2 regions of the Janthinobacterium sp. NKUCC08_JDC genome follow, and region 2 is predicted to be linked to the other one. Evidence: predicted binding sites of a transcription regulator. Region 2 holds the regulator's gene; the other holds the start of a gene.
What was found. The regulator FliA, encoded in region 2, starts transcription of late flagellar genes. The targets are predictions, from matches to a motif close to CTAAAGTTTNNNNNNNNNNNGCCGNTA.
Positions count from the first base shown of each region.

Region 1 (3,410 bases), on a different contig from region 2:
CGATGAAGCGAGCAACCTGGCCGCCATTTCCGCCCTGGAAGAAACCGACTTGCTGGTGATCGACGCGGCCGTCGTCTGGGAATTGATCGAGCAATCGAACGGCCTGGCGCGCAACCTGCTGCGCCTGCTGTCCTTCCGCATCCGCGCCGCCAACGCCTTGCTGCGCCGCCGACAGAAACTGGGCGAGTTTTACCGCCAGCTGTCGATGGTCGACAGCCTGACGGGCCTGTACAACCGCGCCTGGCTGACAGATTTACTGCCGAACATGATCGTCACGGCCCACGCCAGCGGCTCGCCGCTGTCGCTGGTGATGATAGACCTCGACCATTTCAAGCGCTTCAACGACACGCACGGCCACCAGGCGGGCGACCAGGCGCTGCGCATCGCCGCGCAAGTGCTGGGCGCGGCCCTGCGGCCCACGGATTTTGCCGTGCGCTACGGTGGCGAGGAGATGATGGTGATTTTGCCCGATACCAATGAACACGTGGCCCTGCGGGTCGCCGAACGCTTGTGCGAACGCATGCAGCAAGCCGTCATCTTCGCCGACATGCGCAGCGCGCTGCCGCACATCACGGGCTCGTTCGGCGTGTCCAGCCTGGCGGCCGAACAGGATGACCATGCGCTGATCGCGACGGCCGACGCGGCGCTCTACCGCGCGAAGGCAGGCGGACGCAACCGGGTCATGCTATAGATCAGGCGGCCTTGCTGTCGGCCGGCTTGGTCGCATCCGGCTTGGCAGCGTCATCCTTCTTGCTGCTGTGCGCGGCGATGAAATCCGCATAGCCCTTCTGCACCAATTCATACGTCTTGTCGATATTGCCGGCGATATCACCACCCAGCACTTTCAAGCCTTCCAGGATATCGCGCGCTTCCTTGAAGCCTTTTTCCATGCCGCCGCTGATGGTATCCATGAACTTGGTCAAGGCCGCATCGTCATCCAGGTCGGGATTCTGTTTCTTGAAGGCGTCAAAAAACCCGGTCGACAGCGATACAATGCGGCTCGCCGTCGCTTCGGCGCTATTATCCTGCGACGCCGCGTTCTGGATCGCATCGTCGCCGTACTGGCCCTTCAGCGCTTCATTGATGTTGGTGATGGCCGTCTTGTACAGCAGCGCCAGCGGCTCGTTCTCGGAACCGATCGACACGTTCAGCGACGCCTGCATGATGGAGGCGTTCAATTGCAGCTTCGTGCGGTCGTTGACGCTCATTTCAGCGTTGATGCCGTCCTTTTGCTGGACTTTATCGTCCTTGCCGGCAACACCCGTACTGACGGATGTCACGGAAGGGTTGGAATTGCCGCCTGCGGCGATGGGAATTGACACGATAGACCTCCTTGAACGGGCAATGTATGCCACCATGCGGGAAACGCGATGATGACCATCCTCTCGTGTAGTATCGGCAGGTTTTCAGAAAACTGTAGCAACGGCGCGTTTACGGCCCGGATAACCAATCAAGTAACCAAGTAATGACCATCAATGACTAACCAGACCTTTCTTTGGCACGACTACGAAACCTTTGGCGCCCAGCCGCGCCGCGACCGCCCGGCCCAGTTCGCCGCCATCCGCACGGATGCCGAACTCAACGAGATCGGCGAGCCGATCATGCTGTATTGTCAGCCTGCCAATGATTTCCTGCCCGATCCGCAATCGTGCCTGATCACGGGCATCACGCCGCAGCAGTGTCTGCAGCTGGGCGTGCCCGAACACCAGTTCGCCGCCACCATCGAAGCGGCCTTTTCGGAGCCGGGCACCATCGGCGTGGGCTACAACACCATCCGTTTCGACGATGAAGTCACGCGTTTCCTGTTCTGGCGCAACCTGATCGACCCGTACGCGCGCGAATGGAAGAACCATTGCGGCCGCTGGGATATCCTCGACGTGGTGCGCATGACGCACGCGCTGCGCCCGGAAGGCATTCAATGGCCAAAGCGCGACGATGGCCAGACCAGTTTTAAATTGGAACACTTGAGCAAGGCCAACGGCCTGGCCCACGAAGCGGCGCACGATGCGTTGTCGGACGTGCGCGCCACCATTGCCCTGGCGCGCCTGATCAAGCAGAAACAGCCGAAACTGTTCGAATTCTGCCTCGCCCTGCACAAGAAGGACCGGGTCGCCAGCGAAATGGGCATGCACCTGGCCGCCGGCGAGCGCCAGCCTTTCCTGCACGTGTCGGGCATGTTCCCCGCCGAACGGGGCTGCGTGGGCGTCGTCTGGCCGCTGGCCACGCACCCGAGCAACAAGAACGAGATCCTCGTCTGGGATTGCGCCTACGACCCGCGTGAACTGTTCGAACTGGACGCCGACACCATCCGCACGCGGCTGTTCACGCGCAAGGAAGCCATGCCCGAAGGCATGACGCGCCTGCCAGTGAAAAGCGTGCATCTGAACAAGTCGCCCATGCTGGTCGGCAACCTGAAAACCTTGTCGCCGGCCATGGCCGCGCAATGGGGCATCGACGTGGACGCGGCGAAGGTCAACGCGCAATTCGCCGCCACGGCGCCGAACATGGATGCCATCTGGGCCGAAGTGTTCCAGCGCCCTGGCGCGAATGTGGCGCTGGACGTGGATGAGGATCTGTATAACGGTTTCGTCAGCAACGACGACCGCCGCCTGCTCGAATCCTTGCGCCGCGAAACGCCGGCCAAGCTGGCCACGGCCCGCCCCTCGTTTGCCGACGAACGCCTGCAGGAATTGCTGTTCCGCTACCGCGCCCGCAATTTCCCGCAAACGCTGAGCGAAGCGGAAAGCCTGCGCTGGGAACAGCACCGCGCCGCCCGCCTGTTCGACGGCGACGGCGGCGCCCGCACCATCGAAATGCTGTTTACGGAAATCGACGTGCTGTCGGAATCGGTGGATGAGCGGGGCGAGGAAATTCTGGGAGAACTCTACGATTACGCGGAGATGGTGGCGCCCATGCGCGATTAGTCGCACCTAACTAAACCTACTGCGCATCGGTATAGGTGGCCTGCGATGCTCACCGTACTAGAGTACGGTTGCGCTTCTCGACCACCTCTCCCTTCCGCTCGCTACGGTTTTGTTAGGCGCTGTGAGACCTGCTGAATGTAATTTTTCAGCCCGCGCGGCGCTTTGATCGCATCTCGCGCTCAATTTTCAGCCGTAGGTCGGATTAGCGGGCCGAAGGCCCGCGTAATCCGACAACATTGTTGACGTTACCGGTGTTGTCGGGTTACGGCCGCTGGCCTAACCCGACCTACATTTTTGATGGATGGTGCTTAAACCGAACGATGTTGATTGATCGCATCGCGCGTTTCAATGGCCACGCGACGCGCCGCGTCGGCAAAATCTTCGCCAGCCTGCGGCGTGGCGTAGATGATGGCGCGCGACGAGCTGATCATCATGCCCATGCCGTTCGCCGTCTGGCCTGCGCCGACGGTAGCGGCGATGTCGCCG
Region 1 is NZ_JAHKQW010000010.1:149,004-152,413, reverse strand. It holds gene KO538_RS21015 (GGDEF domain-containing protein) at 1-691, shown strand, start outside; gene KO538_RS21010 (DUF5610 domain-containing protein) at 693-1,322, opposite strand; gene sbcB (exodeoxyribonuclease I) at 1,476-2,924, shown strand; gene pyrF (orotidine-5'-phosphate decarboxylase) at 3,233-3,410, opposite strand, start outside.
Region 1: the regulator FliA is predicted to act here: its motif matches at 1,394-1,420, upstream of KO538_RS21010 (DUF5610 domain-containing protein).

Region 2 (3,410 bases):
GGCAATGAACAGGCGCACCACGGCGCTGGCGCGCGCGGCCGACAATTCCCAGTTCGAGGCAAAGTTGGAATTGCTGATCGGCTGCACGTCCGTATGCCCTTCCACCTGCACGTCGTGCGTATCGTCCTTGAGCAGCACGGCGACGGCGCGCAGGGCCTGGTCCGACTCAGCCGTCAGGCGCGCCGCGCCCGGGTCGAACAGCACGCTGGCATTGATTTCCACGCTCACGCCGCGGCTCGTCTGCGTGACCCGCACCTTGCCTTCCTTGACCAGCGGCGCCAAGGTCGACGTCAAGTCCTGCGCCAGGCGCGTCATGTGTTCACGCTCGCGGCGGATGGCTTCCGTGCGGCGTTTCAGGGCGGGATTCGGCAGCGGGATCGCTTGCGGCGCTTCCATGATGATGGGCGGCGCGCCCTTTTCCAGGCTGAAGGCCTGGCCGATGGCGTTCTGGAAGACGCGGTACTTGCCTTCGTTGACTTGCGAAATGGCGTACATGACAACGAAGAAAGCGAACAGCAGGGTGATGAAGTCGGCGTACGAGATCAGCCAGCGGTCCTGGTTGTCCGGTTCCTCGTCATACTTCCTGCGCGCGCGCCGCATCATGGTCAGTGCTCGTGCAGCAGGCTGGACACGCGCTCTTCGATGATGCGCGTATGGTCGCCCGTGGCGATGTCGTACAGTACGGCGGCCGTGATTTCATACTGCAGCACGCGGCGCGAAACGATGGCCTTGAGTTTATTCGCCACCGGCAGGAACAGCAGGTTGGCCAGGCCGACGCCGTAGATGGTCGAGACAAACGCCACCGCGATGCCGCTGCCTAATTTACTTGGGTCGGTGAGGTTTTCCATCACGTGGATCAGGCCCAGCACGGCGCCCAGAATACCGATGGTGGGCGAATAGCCGGCCGCCGACTCCCATACCTTGACGGCCTGGCGCTCGGCCATTTCGTAGGCGGAGATTTCCACGTCGAGCAGCTGGCGCAGCTTGTCCGGCGCGATGCCGTCGACAATCATCCGCAAGCCCTTGGCGTTGAAGCGGTCGGCCGTGTTTTCCATCAGGCGCTCGAGCGCCAGCGGGCCATCGCGGCGCGCCGTCAAGCTCCATTGCCCGATATCGCGCGCCAGCGCGGCACGCGTATCGGCTGGCGGCAGGAAGACCCAGCGCAGCATTTCCAGGCCGCGCACGAAAGTGCGCAGCCGCGTTTGCAGCAGCACGGCGCCGAAAGTGCCGATGACCACGATGGCAAAGGCGGCCGGCTGCAGCAGGGAGGCCATCTTGCCGCCTTCCAGTGCCTGGCCGACCAACAGGCCCGCCAGCGCCAGCGCCAGCCCGATTACGCTGGACCAGTCCACGCCTGCTCCCTCAAGGTTGCGCGCAGGCGCGCGACGGCCTGGGTATGCAGCTGCGAGACGCGCGATTCGGATACGCCCATCACCGCGCCGATCTCCTTCAGGTTCAGCTCTTCTTCGTAATACAGGCCCATGAGTATTTTCTCGCGTGGTGGCAGCGCGTCGATGGCATCGATCACGGATTGCCGGAAATCGGTATCGAGTAGGGAACGCAAGGGGTCGCTGTCCTCGTCCACGCAATGGCGGTCGAGAAAGCTGTCATTGCCGTCCGGGTCATGAAAGTCTTCGTAGTACACGAGCTGGTGGCCGCCGCCGTCGCCCAGCATTTCCTGGTAGTCGGCCAGCGACATCTTGAGCAGTTTCGCCACTTCCGACTCTGTCGGCGGATGGCCGAGGCGCTGCTGCAAGGTGCTCATCGCCTCTTCGATCTTGCGCATGTTCTGGCGCATGCTGCGCGGCAGCCAGTCGCTGGTGCGCAATTCGTCGAGCATGGCGCCGCGGATGCGCAGCACGGCATACGTCTCGAACTGCGCGCCATGCGTCTCTTCATACCGGCTGATGGCATCGAGCAGGCCGATCATGCCGGCTTGGATCAGGTCATCGACCTCGACCGAAGGCGGCAATTTCGCCTTCATATGGTGCGCCAGACGCTTCACCAGCGGAATGTGCTCCGTCAGCAAATAGTCCTTGTTCGATTTCCCTTTGACCGTGTACATAGGCTGCTTATTGTTTTCTCATCTTATCTGGTGCTACGGTTGGCTTCAGGCGCTGAACTGGTGCGGACTCCCCGTCTGGTACAAGGTGCCGCCCAGCACGGGCGCCGCCGAACGGGCCAGGCGCTCGGCCAGTCCGCGAAACGCCACCGAGGCGCCCGCCAGCGGAAACGCATCGACCACGCTGCGGCCCAGGCGCGCCGCGCGGTGCAGATACTCATCGGCAGGCACCGAACCCATCGACGTCAGCTTCACGGCCAGGTAACGGCTCGCCGCCTGTGCCATATTATCGTATACCACTTTTGCTTCGGATTCGGAAGCGCCGGTGACGAGAATACCGAACGGACGGCGTCCCAGTTCCTGGCTCAGGCGCTTGATCAGGCAGTACGCCGCCTTGATCGAGGTGGCGCTGGTGGAGACTTGCACGACGATATCGGACGATGCCATCAAGGGCACGGGGAAGCAGGCGCCCTCTTCTGCCACGACGCCGTCGACCAGCACGATGCCGCTCCGGCGCGCCAGCACGTCGAAAGTCTTGCCCAGGCGGCGCAGCTCCTCCTCGCCCGCATAGTCCATGCTGTCCATCAGGTGGTTGCGCGCGCCCAGGCTGGCCACGCCAAAACCTTGCGGCACCTGGTGGATGACCTGGTTCAAGCCACACTGCTGGCGCGCCACGTCGCGCAGGCTGGCGCCGTGCGCCAGTCCCAGGCGCGCGGCCACGCCATCGCTGCCGCCGCTGGCGTCGAGCAGCAGCACGTCATTGCCGCCGTAGACGAGCGAAGCACCCAGGTTGACCAGCATGGCGCCCTTGTCGTCCTGCGGCGTGGCCGAGAGGAACGTCATGACGCGCGGCTGCGGGCCGGCCAGCATGCGGCGCAAGCCTTCGGCCTGGTCGAAATCGAAATTAGCCAAGGTGCACCCCGCGCGCTTCATTGTTGCGGGCGGCCGCCTGCGCCATCAGGAGCGGCAGTTCGGCATCGGAAAACTGCGTGGCCGCCGAGTCGCGCTTGAGCTTGAAGGCACGGTCGATCAGGTAGCCACGGTCGGCCAGGTACAGGTCTTCCGGCACGCGCTGGCCGTTCGACACATAGAACAGGTTCAGCTTCTGGCGGATCACCACGTCGAGCACGTTGCCGATCGACGCCGCTTCATCGAGCTTGGTCATGATGCAGCCGGCCAGGCCGCTGCCCTGATAGGCGCGCACCACTTCGTTGAGGGTTTCCTGGGTCGCCGTGGAGTTCAGGCACAGCAGGCGTTTCACGTCGGCGCCGGCGCCCGACAGCATGGCCACCTGTTCCGTCACCATCTGGTCGCGCTGGCTCACGCCCACCGTATCGATCAGCACCGT
Region 2 is NZ_JAHKQW010000001.1:1,133,211-1,136,620, forward strand. It holds gene motD (flagellar motor protein MotD) at 1-600, opposite strand, end outside; gene KO538_RS05250 (flagellar motor protein) at 606-1,352, opposite strand; gene KO538_RS05255 (RNA polymerase sigma factor FliA) at 1,334-2,065, opposite strand; gene KO538_RS05260 (antiactivator of flagellar biosynthesis FleN protein) at 2,111-2,974, opposite strand; gene flhF (flagellar biosynthesis protein FlhF) at 2,967-3,410, opposite strand, start outside.